2 regions of the Staphylococcus sp. acrmy genome follow, and region 2 is predicted to be linked to the other one. Evidence: riboswitches for the same ligand, from Rfam matches in the RefSeq annotation. Region 2 holds a riboswitch; the other holds the start of a gene.

Region 1 (7,590 bases), on a different contig from region 2:
TTAACCGAGCATCAGCTTGGTGCATTGCAAGCAACACAGCCATCTCGTATTAAATTGAAATGGTCTGAAACTCTTCTTTCAGATATAGAAACTTTGACTACAGAACTACCATTTAACGTTAACTTTGCACTGGATGCGAATGAATCACTCAATATTTCAGATTTTGAGAAAATTAAGAAACAAACACTGGCCAATATTTTATATATAGAAGAGCCGTTTAAAGACTTATCGACATTACACCAACTTGATTTAACAAATTATCCACCAATTGCTATAGATGAAAAAGCTATAGATGAGACTACAATTTTATCAATTATTGAGCGCTATCCCGTCAAGGTAGTGGTGATAAAGCCATTTAGAATAGGTGGAATAGATAAAGTGCTACGACTAATCACTCAATTAAAAGCGCATAATGTGAAATTTGTGGTCGGTGGAATGTATGAATATGGGTTAAGTAAGTATTTCACGGCTTTACTAGCTAAAGAGGGATCTTATCCAGGTGATGTCACGCCAGATGGATATTACTTTGATGAAGATTTCACACAAGGGGTAGGCAAATTAAAAAGAGGATTAATTTCATTTAATCCTCCTCAAGTTGATAAGTCTAAATTATTATATTTTAATTAATGTTTATGTTTGTCTTTATCTTTTTTTAAAGGGACAGGGTCAAAGCCACCTTTATGAAGCGGATGGCATTTTAATATACGACGAACGCCCATATAGCCACCTTTTAATGGCCCGTAAACTTCAATTGCTTCACGGGTATATTCAGAACAGGTAGGATAAAAACGGCACGTAGGTGGTGTCATAGGCGAAATATAACGTTGATATATATGAATTATTCCTAAAAATAATTTTTTAAGCATTTTAAGCCTCCAACTGATTTTCAATTATTAAATATTTTAACACATATAAAGGAGTAGTGAGCAATGTGGAGTTTATAGATAAAGATAATAGACGCGTAACAATGCAGTATAAAACAGACAATGATAGGCCAAATGGTAATCACGTTTTAGCTATTCCTATTTTTCAAAATCAACTCTTATTTACCCAACACAAAATAAGGGGGATTGAATTTCCTGGAGGTAAAGTTGAACAGGGTGAAGAAAGTAGATATGCGATTGAAAGGGAATTGTATGAAGAAACGGGTGGCATTGCTCAAGATGTACACTATATTGCTCAATATGACGTATCTACACAAGATCGCTCCATGTTCAAAAAAGATGTCTATCTTATAAATGTAGAGCAATTAGAAACCAAAGAAGATTATTTAGAAACAAAAGGTCCTTTGTTATATAAGCATATAAATGATATTCCTCATGATGAACGAAGTTATTTGATTCAAGATGATGCCATCTTACATTGTTTAGAAAGGGTGATAGCGCTTGGATATTATCAAGAATAAAAAAAAGCCTATTACTTCCAAAACGCATGATTTTGAAGAGATTACTTATACTGTAGATGAATTAAAGCTAAAAGCCTTACAAATGGTGCCTTCTCGTGAAGAAGTACAACGCATCGTGATATATTTACGTGGTGGTAAAGGGCAAGTAGGGCGTGTAAGAGCCGCGAGATTAATGCAGTTTGCAAATGAACAAACGTTAGTGGTTGGTCCTTATTATAGAGGCAGTAGTGGTAGCGAAGGACAAGATGAGTTCTGTAATGCAGATTTAAAAGATGTCACGTATCTTATTCGTATTTTAAAACAACAGTATCCGAATGCCTTTCTCCATATGATTGGTTTCTCTAGAGGCGGGTTACAAGGATTGCTCACATTTCAAGATTACCCAGTCGATAGTTATATTATTTGGGGTGGCGTTTCAGATGTACGTTTAATGTATGAAGAACGTGTTGATTTACGTGGTATGTTACGTCGTATGGTAGGTCATCCTAAGAAAGATGCAGCCCAATACGATAAGCGAGATGCCGTTAAATCAATTGATAGTCAAAGTCCACCGATATTAATTGTTCACGGGGGAAAAGATAAACAAGTGAATATTGACCAGGCGCATTATTTAGAAAAGCAATTAAAAGTAAAAGATGCCAAATATGAAACGTTTTATCAACCCAATGAAGGCCATGTACTACGACCAGAAGCAATGAAAGATACATTAACTTACGTTAAAAACTGGATGAAACGCATTGAGAGCGACAATTAATAGGGATATAAATATCTTGGAAAAAAGAGAAGATAGTAATTACTATAATTATGAGATATTTTTTTAATATTATAATGTGAAATTACTTATAACTAATGTAGTATTGTAGGCGAGACTCCTGAGGGAATAGGATGAGCGTCGAGACCGTGGCTCGGCTTGGCAGTAGTTGTCTGAAATGAAGAGGCGTTCGAGCCTCACTTTCTTCATTTCTAGTCAACCTTGCCGGGGCGGGACTACGAAATCTTAGAAATTGCATTAGATTTCTGTCCCGCTCCCCCCTAGAAAATGCGAGCCAAACAATACGAAGTATTGATATAAATCGAAGAAAATAGACGTAGACATGATTCCATTTTGAATCATGTCTACGTCTATATATAGGAACTTTTACTCAGTATCTTGTTTTCATCTTATTAAATAGAAAACTCTAATATTATTTGTTAAATCCACCAGTTTGAGCAATGTCTTCTACTTCAGAACCAAATTTCTTGAAGTTTTCTTCAAAGCGTTTGATTAAGTCATCTGCTTGTTCACGATATTTATCTGAATCGCTCCATGCATTGATAGGGTTAAGGATTGTTTTAGGTACGTCTTCCATTTCAGCTGGAATGTTTAAGCCGAATTTTTCATCTTTAGTGAATTCAGCATCTTTCAATTTACCTGAAATCGCTTGATCTACCATATGGCGTGTATAATGTAGGCTAATACGACGACCTACACCATATTTACCGCCAGTCCAGCCTGTATTTACTAAATAAACATCTACGTCATGTTCATCGATAAGTTCACCTAATAAATCAGCATATTTAATTGGATTTAATGGTAAGAATGGTGCTCCGAAACATGTAGAGAATGATGGTTCTGGTTCTGTTACACCACGTTCTGTACCTGCTAATTTAGAAGTGAAACCACTTAGGAAGTGATACATAGCTTGAGCTTTCGTTAATTTTGAAATAGGTGGAAGTACACCAAAGGCATCAGCAGTTAAGAAAATAATTGTATTAGGGTGTGCTGCTTTAGATGGTAATACGATATTATCGATATGATGAATAGGGTAAGCTGCACGTGTGTTTTCAGTATGTGTATTATCGTCAAAGTCTACACGGCCGCGTTCGTCTACAACAGTATTTTCTAAAATTGTACCGTATTGAATCGCGTCATAGATTTGAGGTTCTTTTTCTTTAGAAAGGTTAATCGCTTTTGCATAGCAACCACCTTCAATGTTAAAGATACCGTTTTTATTCCAACCATGTTCGTCGTCACCAATTAATTTACGATCTGGTGAAGCAGATAATGTTGTTTTACCAGTACCTGATAATCCGAAGAATAAAGCTACATCGCCTTTATTACCAACGTTAGCTGAGCAATGCATACTCATAATATCTTGCATAGGTAATAAATAGTTCATAACTGAGAAGATACCTTTTTTCATTTCACCAGCGTATTCTGTACCACCAATTAAAATGACTTTATGTTTGAATGAAATAATAACAAATGTTTCAGATTTAGTGCCGTCTACTTCAGGGTCAGCTTTGAAATATGGTGCTGAAACGATAGTGAAGTTAGCTTTAATATTTTGAGCTTCTTCTTTAGATTCAGGGCGGATGAACATATTTTGTGCGAACAAGTTATGCCATGCAAGTTCATTGATCACTGTTAATTTTAATTGTGTATCTTTATCACTACCAGCGTAGCCGTTAAATACATAAAGTTCATCTTTTTGATCGAGGTAAGTTAAAACTTTATTGTAAAGTTTTAAGAATGTTTCTTCATCGATGGGTTGGTTAATATCGCCCCAAGCAATATTGTCTTTGTAAGAAGGTTCAGTTACGATGAATTTATCTTTTGGAGAACGTCCTGTGTATTTACCAGTGCTTGCGTTAACAGCACCTAGTTCTGTTAATTCGCCTTCGTTGTTGTTTAAAATCTTGTAATAAAGTTGAGTAGTAGAAAGTTGAAATAATGAACTTTCTTTTTCTAATAAGTGTTTAATTTTAGGTGTTTCGCTATATGTATCTACTGACATACCTTTCCCTCCAACATCAAATTATAAATATTTCGTGTAAGCCTTTACATTAAAGTAGTATAACACAATACAACGATTATTCCACATGGAAAAGACAAAAAATCATTAAAAAACAAAATTGACATTGATAAGTGAATTCGGTAGTATAGTTCTTAGCGGATTCTCTTATCCTGAGTGGTGGAGGGACATGGACCCAATGAAACCCAGCAACCTCTTTTTTATTAAAGAAAGGTGCCAAACCGTTTGCAGACAAATATGGTCTGAACGATAAGAGCGAATGGACGTATCTGAGCCTTCTCTCTATCTTATTAGTGAAGAAGGCTTTTTTATTTTTTTAGCTCATAATTTTAAAGAGAATTTTCGTAAATACAAGAAAAAAGGAGCCAATCATGACTTATAATAAACGTTTATTTACTTCAGAATCAGTTACAGAAGGCCACCCGGACAAAATTGCTGACCAAGTCTCTGATGCTATTTTAGATGAAATCTTAAAGGATGACCCAAATGCCCGTGTTGCGTGTGAAACTACAGTAACTACTGGCATGGCTTTAATTTCAGGGGAAATTTCAACTTCTACATATGTGGATATTCCTAAAGTTGTACGCGAAACGATTAAAAATATTGGTTATACACGTGCTAAATATGGCTACGATTATCAAACAATGGCTGTATTAACAGCTATTGATGAACAATCTCCTGACATCGCTCAAGGAGTAGACAAAGCATACGAATATAGAAATGATATTTCAGAAGAAGAAATTGAAGCGACTGGTGCAGGAGACCAAGGTTTAATGTTTGGTTATGCGACTAACGAAACAGAAACATATATGCCTCTACCAATATTCTTATCACATCAACTTGCGAAACGTTTATCAGATGTACGTAAAGATGGCATTTTAAAATATTTACGTCCAGATGGTAAAGTTCAAGTAACAGTTGAATATGATGACAATGATAAACCTAAACGTATCGACACAATCGTCGTATCTTCACAACATGCGGATGATATTGAATTAGAACAAATTCAAAGCGATATTAAAGAACATGTCATTTATCCTACAGTTCCAGAAGGACTTATTGATGAAGATACTAAATTCTTTATTAATCCAACAGGCCGATTTGTAATTGGTGGACCTCAAGGTGACGCTGGTTTAACTGGGCGTAAAATCATTGTAGATACATATGGTGGTTATGCACGTCATGGCGGTGGTTGTTTCAGTGGTAAAGATCCAACAAAAGTTGACCGCTCAGCAGCATATGCAGCACGCTATGTCGCGAAGAATATCGTAGCAACCGGATTAGCTGATCAATGTGAAGTACAATTAGCCTACGCGATTGGTGTAGCTGAACCCGTTTCAATAGCGATTGATACATTTAACACTGGTAAAGTGACAGAAGCACAACTCGTAGAAGCAGTGAGAACAAACTTTGATTTACGTCCAGCAGGCATTATCAAAATGTTAGATTTAAAACACCCAATCTACAAACAAACTGCAGCTTATGGTCATTTCGGTCGTACCGATGTGTTATTACCATGGGAGAAATTAGATAAAGTCAATGTACTGAAAGATGCAGTACAAGCTTAATTAATGCTTTAAGCAATTTGATATGCTAATTGTCGAAATTATAGATATTTTCTATTATAATGAACATAATTGACAGTTTAAAAGGAGCGTTGTTTTAATGAATTCATTCGGACCAGTCGAGATTGGTTTAATTGTAGCGGTAGTAATTGCTATTATCTGCCTAATATTATTCTTAGTTGCTTTGAAAAGTAAAAATAATATTCAACAAAAAACCAAAGAAGAGTATGAGCATAAAGAGAAAGAAATGAGAGCTACTCACGAAGAAGCTCTTGAAAAAGAACGAATTGAGAATAAAAAGCAAGTGACGAAACAAAAAGAAGATTTCGACGCAACCGTAAGTGGTAAAAACCGTGAAATCGATGCACTTAAAGTATTCTCAAAAAATAAAAGCGAATATATTACTGATATGCGTTTAATTGGTATACGTGATCGCCTAGTTAATGAAAAACGTATCAGACGTGAAGATATGCATATTATGGCGAACATCTTCTTACCAAGTAATGAATTTAACGATGTTCAACGTATTAGTCACCTTGTATTAACACGTACAGGACTTTACATTATTGATTCTCAACTGTTAAAAGGTCATGTTTATAATGGTATTAGTGGTAACCAATTCCAAGAGCTACCTTTAATGGAGCAAGTGTTTAATACGTTAGATTTAGACGCTACATCTCCACAAACATTAGTGCTAGATCAAAACGACGATAAACACTCATTATCATTTGTAAATTATTCCGACCAACTTGCAGCAATTGAAAAGTTAGCGACAGATTTACAAACTCAATTAGGTGCTAAATATACACCAACATCTATTTTATATTTCAATCCTAAATATGAAGGCGATGTCACTATTTCAAACTATGCACAAAGCTCAAGTGTCAAAGTATTAGTTGGTCCTGAACAGTTAGATGAATTCTTTAATAAGTTCGTCTTCCACGGACGTATCCAATATAATGTAGATGAACTACAAGATGTGATGGATAAAATTGAAACATTTAATTAAATAACTAATGACTACACATATGATAGGCTAAAGATGATTTCGAACAGAATTTATCTTTAGCCTATTTTTTATACAAAAAAACAGTTTTTATATACTATTATTTAGGGAATATGAAACTATAATAATGTAAGAAGAGGAGTGAATACTATGGAGACAATTGAATTCTATAATGGCCATAAAATGCCTAAGGTTGGTTTAGGTACATTTAGAGTTGCTAATAATGAAGAATGTAAAGAAGCAGTGAAACATGCTATTGAAGTGGGATATCGTAGTATTGATACAGCTAAAGTATATGGTAATGAAGAACAAGTAGGGCTAGGTATTAAAGAAGGACTCGAGTCTACTGGTTTAAACCGTGAAGATTTATTTATCACTTCTAAATTGTATTTTGAAGATTTCGGTCGTGAAAATGTGGCACAAGCATATGAAACGAGTATAAAAAAATTAGGCTTAGATTATTTAGATTTATATTTAGTACATTGGCCTGGAACTAACGAGGCACTCATGATAGATACATGGAAAGGTATGGAAGATTTATATAAAGACAATAAAGTAAAAAATATTGGTGTAAGTAATTTTAATGCTGACCATTTTGAAGCTTTACTCGCACAAGTTTCTATTAAACCAGTCATTAACCAAGTTGAATTTCACCCTTACTTTACGCAAAAAGAACTTCGAAAATATTTAGAAGTACAAAACATTTATATGGAATCATGGTCACCATTTATGAACGCTCAAATTCTAAATGATGAAACATTAAAAGAAGTGGCCGATGAACTAAATGTTTCTACTGCACAAGTGATTGTACGTTGGAAC
Region 2 (7,590 bases):
GATATTACCTACGATTTCTTTTTTAGGACGTAGATAGTTTGTAATTTCTGCTTGTACTTCGTCAATCGCAATAATTTCAGTATCTAATTCTTTATTCCAGTTACTTGCTTCGTATTCGATTGGGTCATAACCGATAGTAACTACTAAGTCAGCTTTTCTTAATAATTCGTCACCAACTTGGTTACGGAATAAACCGACACGTCCGAAGAAATGATTTTCTAATTCACGGTTAAGCACGCCAGCACCTTGGAATGTTTCAACTACTGGTAAGTTTGTTTTAGCGACTAATTGGCGAATTGCTTCTGTTTCTTTTTCACTTGAACTTCTCATACCTGCAAGAAGTACCGGGAATTTAGCTTGTTGAATTTCATGAATGACTTCTTTAATTTCATCAACTGATGGTACGCCTAATTGAGGACGTTCGCATAAATTGATTGCTTTAGATTGAACAGGTGCTGAAATAACGTCTTGTGGGATACTGATGAAGCTTGCCCCGTTTTTACCTGAAGTAGCTGTACGGATTGCGTTTGTCATCACTTCAGATAATGATTCAGGGTCTTGGACTTCAGCGCTATATTTTGTAGATGATCTTAAAAGAGAAGCATTGTCTACAGCTTGGTGTGTAAGACGTAATAAGTCGTTACGTTTAACTTGACCACCAATGGCTAAGACTGGGTCACCTTCTGATGTGGCAGTTAATAGGCCTGTTGTTAGGTTACTCACCCCTGGGCCACTTGTTACTAAAGCTACACCTGGGTTACCAGTTAAACGACCAACGCCTTGTGCCATCATCGCTGCGTTTTGTTCGTGACGTGTAACGATAAGTTCAGGACCATCATCTTCTAACGCGTCAAATAGATAGTCTATTTTCGCTCCAGGAATACCAAACACGTACTCCACATTATTATTTTTTAAAGTATCAATGACCATATCTGCTGCAGAATAATTTTCTTTAGCCATCTAAATTCATATCCTTTCAAATCAAATATTATTTTATATTTTTATTATTATTTTTAATTTTAGTATTAAAAAGAAGCCACATACATGCCTATTTTTTAAGGGAAAAAGAGGGAAAGACTTTGTTACATGTTTGTCGTGGCTTCTTATATTTAAAGTTGCTTTATTTATCATTGTTGCATTGTAATCTCAGTTAATAAAGCATATTCAAATGTGAGATGGGAGTCTTCTATTTATGTCAAGATTGTGTAATAAATCATAATTGTGCAGTGCATATGTCCTGCTACAATTTAAGGGGAATGATTAAACACACACTTTATAAATTCATTTGAATATGTTGTAACTTTATTACGTGTTTCATTATAGTATGCGTTGAACTATTAATAAAATACATATTTTCGATAGAACCCATTCCATTTTGGAATAGGTCAACTTTGTTTCATTTTTGACAAAATCTTTCAAATAAATAGGTATTATCACTTGACTTATCTCCTATATTTATAGTGCGATTCGCGACATTAAGCCCACTTTTTATATTTAAAGTATATTTTTACTCTTTTTAGTTGTTTTTATTTTCTTTATATCTGCTATAATCAATTTTATCATTTTGAATTTTCTTGTCACATATATCCTTTTCTCAAAAAGTAAGAAAACTTTAAATTTTCAGAAATTTTAGACAAAAATCTAAAATTTTATGCTATGATAATAAATATTAAATTAATGACAAGCTAATCTTATAGAAGTTTTAAAAACAACAGTGGAGGTTCAACATTATGTCCAGTTTTTTCAATAATTTCACTAGAAAAGAAGATCCCACTATCTATCAAAATAAAGACGGACATTTAAAACGCACATTGCGTGTCCGAGACTTTCTTGCATTAGGTGTAGGGACAATCGTATCAACTTCAATCTTTACATTACCTGGAGTAGTTGCAGCTGAGCATGCAGGTCCAGCGGTAGCTTTATCATTCCTATTGGCTGCTATCGTAGCGGGATTAGTCGCTTTCTCATATGCGGAAATGGCGTCAACTATGCCATTTGCCGGTTCAGCTTATTCCTGGATTAACGTATTATTTGGAGAATTCTTTGGTTGGGTAGCCGGTTGGGCGCTCTTAGCCGAATACTTCATTGCCGTAGCCTTTGTGGCTTCCGGTTTCTCCGCCAACTTACGGGGATTAGTATCACCCCTAGGTATCGCGTTACCTAAAGCCCTATCCAATCCTTTTGGTGCAGATGGTGGTATTATCGATATCATTGCAGCCGTGGTAATCATTCTTACTGCTTTGTTACTATCTCGTGGTATGACAGAAGCTGCACGTATTGAGAATATTTTAGTTATTTTAAAAGTTTTAGCTATTATCTTATTCGTTATCGTAGGTTTAACTGCGATTCAAGCATCAAATTATGTTCCATTTATTCCAGAACATAAAGTGACAGCAAATGGTGACTTCGGTGGTTGGCAAGGTATCTATGCCGGCGTATCAATGATTTTCTTAGCTTACATTGGCTTTGACTCTATCGCAGCTAACTCAGCTGAAGCAATCAATCCACAAAAAACAATGCCACGTGGTATCTTAGGTTCTTTAATCGTCGCTATCGTATTATTCGTAGCCGTAGCACTAGTATTAGTAGGTATGTTCCACTATTCTAAATATGCTGGAAATGCAGAACCTGTGGGTTGGGCATTACGTCAAAGTGGTCACGGTGTAGTAGCCGCAATCGTACAGGCAATTTCAGTTGTTGGTATGTTTACTGCTTTAATCGGTATGATGTTAGCAGGTTCACGTCTACTGTATTCATTTGGTCGTGACGGCTTATTACCATCATGGTTAGCACACTTAAATGGAAAGCATTTACCTAATAGAGCGCTTGTCATTCTTACTATTATTGGTGTGTTAATTGGTTCAATGTTCCCATTCGCATTCTTAGCGCAACTTATTTCAGCCGGAACATTGGTAGCATTTATGTTTGTGTCATTAGCAATGTATCGCTTAAGAAAACGTGAAGGCAAAGACTTACCGGTACCAGCATTTAAAGTGCCATTCTTCCCAGTATTACCAATCGTTACTTTCGTTTTAGTATTATTAGTATTCTGGGGCTTAAGCTTTGAAGCGAAACTTTATACTTTAATTTGGTTCTTAGTTGGTATTATCATTTATGTTTTCTATGGCATTAAACATTCTAAGAAAAATGAAGAAAAAGACTATATCGTTCCTAAAGATTAATATACAATCAAAAAGCGTAACATGCTAAATAGGAGTAGAGGTGATTCAATAAGAATCATCCCTACTCCTTTTTTATTTAATACTACGTTGATTTCAGTTATTTTAATAAACATCCCTAAACTAAATTAATGGGATATCTGTTGTACTTCTTACCAGCCTTGGCCGTTAATGTCATATTGGTCTAAGCGTCCTTCTTGTAAGGCTTGTAATGCGTCTTCTAGTGTATCTAGTGCATAATCAAGTTGTTCATAGGTAATAACAAGTGGTGGTTGGAAACGTAAGACATTACCAGCTACCGCAATAATTACCAAGCCATGTTCAAAGCAGTAGTTACAAATTTTCAATGCTTCTTGTGACGCTCTTGTCTTAGTTTCTTTATCAGACACTATATCTATACCAATCGATAAACCGATACCTCGTACATCCCCGACATAGTCATATTTAGTTACCCATTGGTCCATTCGTTGACGTACGTAGTTCCCCTTTTCAGAGCTAGCAGTTAATAAGTCGTCTTCTTCAATCATTTCTAATGTTGCGAGAGCCGCTTCACAACTTACTGGATTCGCTCCTGTAGTGAACAGATGCGCAGGTGCTTCTAGGCTTTCGATAATTTCTTTACGCCCCACGATTGCTGACATAGGCAAGCCGCCAGCTAGTGATTTACCGAATGTAATTAAATCTGGAGTAAAGTTGAAGTGATCAATTGAACTCCAAGTACCAGTACGGCCAAGGCCTTGTTGAATATCATCTACGGCAATTAAAATACCATGTTCATGACATAACGCCTCTAACGCTTCAAAGTAGCCTTCTACCGGTTCTAATAAGCCATCGTCTCCTTGAATCGTTTCAACCATGATACAGGCCACTTCTTCAGCGGGTACATATTTCGCGAACATCTCTTTAAGCGGTGCTAAGTATTCTTCTACTGTATTTGGTGTCGGTTGTTCATACATTCCTCTATATTTATCAGGGAATGGAATATGGTAGAACCCACTTAATAAAGGACCATAATGTTTACGCATATTCAAACTGATTGCTGACATGGATAATGAACCAAATGTTGACCCATGATAAGCATTTGTAAAACTGATAATGTATGGTCGCCCTGTATACGCTCGCGCAAATTTAATTACACCATCATTGGCATCTGAACCACTTAATCCAAAGGTTACGCGCTTTTCAAAATCCCCTGGCGCAATATCGCACAGCTTTTTAGATAATTTCACAGCTGGTTCATGATACATATAGGCAGGCGTATAATGGATAAATTTATCAACTTGCTTTTTAATCGCTTCTGTTACGCGTTTTGGTGCATGGCCTACATTCTGTGAGCTTGCACTTGATAACAAGTCAATATACTCTTTTCCATCTACATCAACCAACGTTGCCCCATAGCCGTGATCAATCGCTAATGGATAGTATTTAATTCTTCCTGACGCTGCAAAATATTTCCCATCTTCATTTATAAGTTGCTCTGACTTTGTCATTCGTATCCATCCTCCCAAGAGAGACACCTGGATATGTAGTTGAATAGGATGATGGCCAAGTATAGTGGCCATTTATCCAGGTTTCTCTCGGCTTTCGCCCAAAACATTGTTAAGTAATATTTATCAATATACTAATAATTGTCAGATTTGTAAATATTTTCAGAAAAATTAAAAAATATAAATTCTCAAACAAAATAAATAAAGGTAAGGTTGAAACCTTTGAACAAGATTTCTCCCTTACCCTTCTCTATTTATTATTTACTTTCGTACGGGATTACATCATCCCCGTATTCTTTCTTAATGTAATCTTTAATTTCTTTTGATTGCATTACTTTTAATAGTTCTTGGAATTTTTTATCGTTTTTATGTCCTTCTTGAACTGCAAGAATATTGGCGAATGGTGATGATTTACCTTCCATAACAATCGCATCTCTTGAAGGTTTTAAGCCGTTATCGATAGCATAGTTAGAGTTCATAATAACCGCAGCGCCTTCTCCATTTTTATATGTTTTAGGTAAGAATTCAGCACCTTGTTGATGATTAAATTTTAAATTCTTTTTATTTTCCACAACGTCTTCAAATTTGGCATCTTCTATTTTTACACCTTTTTTCAATTTAACTAAACTTTCATTAACAAAGAATGACAAGAAACGTCCTTCTTCAGCTGGGTTATTAGAGACGTATATCGTTGAGCCCTCCGGAATATCTTTAAGGTGTTTATATTTTTTACTATACACGCCCATTGGGGTTGTAAATACTTTACCAAGTTCTTCTATTTTATATCCATGACTCTTCTTCTCTGCTTTCAAATAAGGTACATGTTGGAAGAAGTTCGCATCGACATCGCCTTTATCTAACAATTTATTAGGCACTTTATAGTCATTTACTTCTTTTACTTCTAAGTCATAGCCTTTCTTTTTCAATTGTGCTTTTGCTTTCTTCAGTACATCTCCGTGTGGTGCAGGAGATGCAGCTACTGTAATCTTCTTATTCTCTTCCTTATCTTTGCCACATGCTGATAATACTAAGATCAAGACTAAAACACTTATAATACTTATCCACTTTTTCATATGTATCGACACCTTTATTTATATTTTCCAATAAAATGAGCACTCTTAAATGATTAGAAGACACAAAAAAATACTTTCTATCTATTTAAGAGAAAGCATCGATACACTCTCTCTTATCTCTTAAAGTATTGTCTACTTTATGTGAATTAGCACCATTTCGTTAAACGACGGTTGCTGGGCTTCATAGGGCACATCCCTCCACCACTCTCGATAAGAGTTAACACGTTTTATTGAATTGATATTATCTTAGCATTCGCTCTATAACCGGTCAATATATTTTTTAAATATTCCGAAAAGTTAACACGTGTTATTCTTTGGCACCAAGGGAATAGTAATATAATCAAGATTAAAGGAGGCTAACAATGTTACGTTACGGCTATCACCTATTAAGCGCCTTAATAATAAGTATAGTCTTGCTTATTACCATGGCCATTATGGATGTCTTTGCACAATCCACGCATCTTACTTTATTACTTATCAACATTGACTTCTTAGCTGACCCAAGTAAAGTACCATTAGTAGTAGAATTACTGATTCATGTATTGATAGGTTTTATTATATATATTGTTTTCTTGTTTATTTATCATATATCTAAGCCACTTTATAACTTAAGTTATGTGTTACTTATGTTGATATTCATCGTACTCTATCCACTCTTAATTATGTTAGCACGACGTGAGATATTCCAATTCAGTTGGCTTGAGTATGGTTTATGGATGGTTGCGCACATTATCTTCATTTGTTTAATGGCATGGGCTATACCCTACTTTTCAAAAAAGAAATACTAAATTCACAGAAATTATAAACTTTAAATAACCTTTAATATTGTTAAGCTAAATTTACAAAAGGTGAGTTCTTTAAGCTAGGTTAAAGTTTCGATATCGTTCGTTTTAAAGCCCTATTTAATTCAATTCTGAGTGTTACACTAAGGCTGTAATCGATAATAAATGAAATGGGGTTTGCATTGTGAAGAAGGTTTCTCTATTGGTGTTAACTGTTCTAATAGGCACGGTAATATTATGTTTAAACTCAAACCATGCATTAGCTGCAGAAATGGTTACGAAGGACAATGCACAACAAGTTGCACAAGAAGCAATGTCTAATAGTGGAATTTACAAAACTTCGGCAAAGCCATAGATAAAGGTAACTATTTCGAAATTGAAAGTCATAATAAAGCAAATTCTGGTGTAGGTGTCTACAGAGTTTATAAAACTGGCGAAGTAGAATATAAGAATGATAAATTTAGTGATTTTAATCAATTAGCAAGTGAAGACACACATGCGGAACACGGCATCGCAAAAGCTGCTGAATTAGATAACCCATCTCCAACTACTTCAGACGCTTCTTCCGTAGATAATGCTCGTGAATTGAATACGTATTATGTAGGAAATGTAGCTTCTACAGAAGTCCCATCATCTAAAACTAATACACATCAATCTACTTCAAACAAAACATTGCCTCAAACTGGTGATGCCAATCATCATCAACCTATTCAAGCTTTAGGTAGTTCATTATTTCTACTAGGTAGTTTAATTTTAATCAATCTCACAACTAGAAAAACTGCATAATAGCTTGAATGTTTTTAGTGAGAGTGAGACATTTATATCATAGATGTCTCCATTTTTGTTTTGGCAATAGTTGATTGAGTTGAAGACTCACTGTAACTGTACTTTCTTCATTACTGGTCAACCTTGCTAGAGTGAGACAATGAAATCTTAGAAATCACATTAGATTTCTGTGTTGCTCTCTTTTTATGTAAGGAGGTTAAACTATATGGTTTATACGTTATTAGGTATATGCGTCATCTTACTAATAGGCGTTGTCGGCTTTCCATTGATATATGGATTCATA

Evidence for each region. Region 2 has a riboswitch for S-adenosylmethionine ahead of FH144_RS00390 (MetQ/NlpA family ABC transporter substrate-binding protein). Riboswitches for the same ligand answer to the same signal wherever they lie in the genome.
Region 1: another riboswitch for S-adenosylmethionine. It lies ahead of metK (methionine adenosyltransferase); the one in region 2 lies ahead of FH144_RS00390 (MetQ/NlpA family ABC transporter substrate-binding protein).

What each region holds. Positions count from the first base shown of each region.
Region 1 covers NZ_JALCVE010000006.1:62,727-70,316, reverse strand. Annotated here, with positions in the region: gene menC (o-succinylbenzoate synthase) at 1-627, shown strand, start outside; gene yidD (membrane protein insertion efficiency factor YidD) at 624-866, opposite strand; gene ytkD (RNA deprotection pyrophosphohydrolase) at 968-1,405, shown strand; gene FH144_RS07725 (alpha/beta hydrolase family protein) at 1,386-2,159, shown strand; gene pckA (phosphoenolpyruvate carboxykinase (ATP)) at 2,590-4,182, opposite strand; SAM riboswitch class I at 4,345-4,456, shown strand; gene metK (methionine adenosyltransferase) at 4,572-5,768, shown strand; gene FH144_RS07710 (NERD domain-containing protein) at 5,866-6,774, shown strand; gene FH144_RS07705 (aldo/keto reductase) at 6,922-7,590, shown strand, end outside.
Region 2 covers NZ_JALCVE010000001.1:77,133-84,722, forward strand. Annotated here, with positions in the region: gene alsS (acetolactate synthase AlsS) at 1-960, opposite strand, end outside; gene FH144_RS00380 (APC family permease) at 1,731-3,182, shown strand; gene FH144_RS00385 (aspartate aminotransferase family protein) at 3,332-4,669, opposite strand; gene FH144_RS00390 (MetQ/NlpA family ABC transporter substrate-binding protein) at 4,924-5,739, opposite strand; SAM riboswitch class I at 5,850-5,956, opposite strand; gene FH144_RS00395 (DUF898 domain-containing protein) at 6,102-6,527, shown strand; gene FH144_RS00400 (hypothetical protein) at 6,706-6,876, shown strand; gene FH144_RS00405 (LPXTG cell wall anchor domain-containing protein) at 7,107-7,307, shown strand; gene FH144_RS00410 (hypothetical protein) at 7,513-7,590, shown strand, end outside.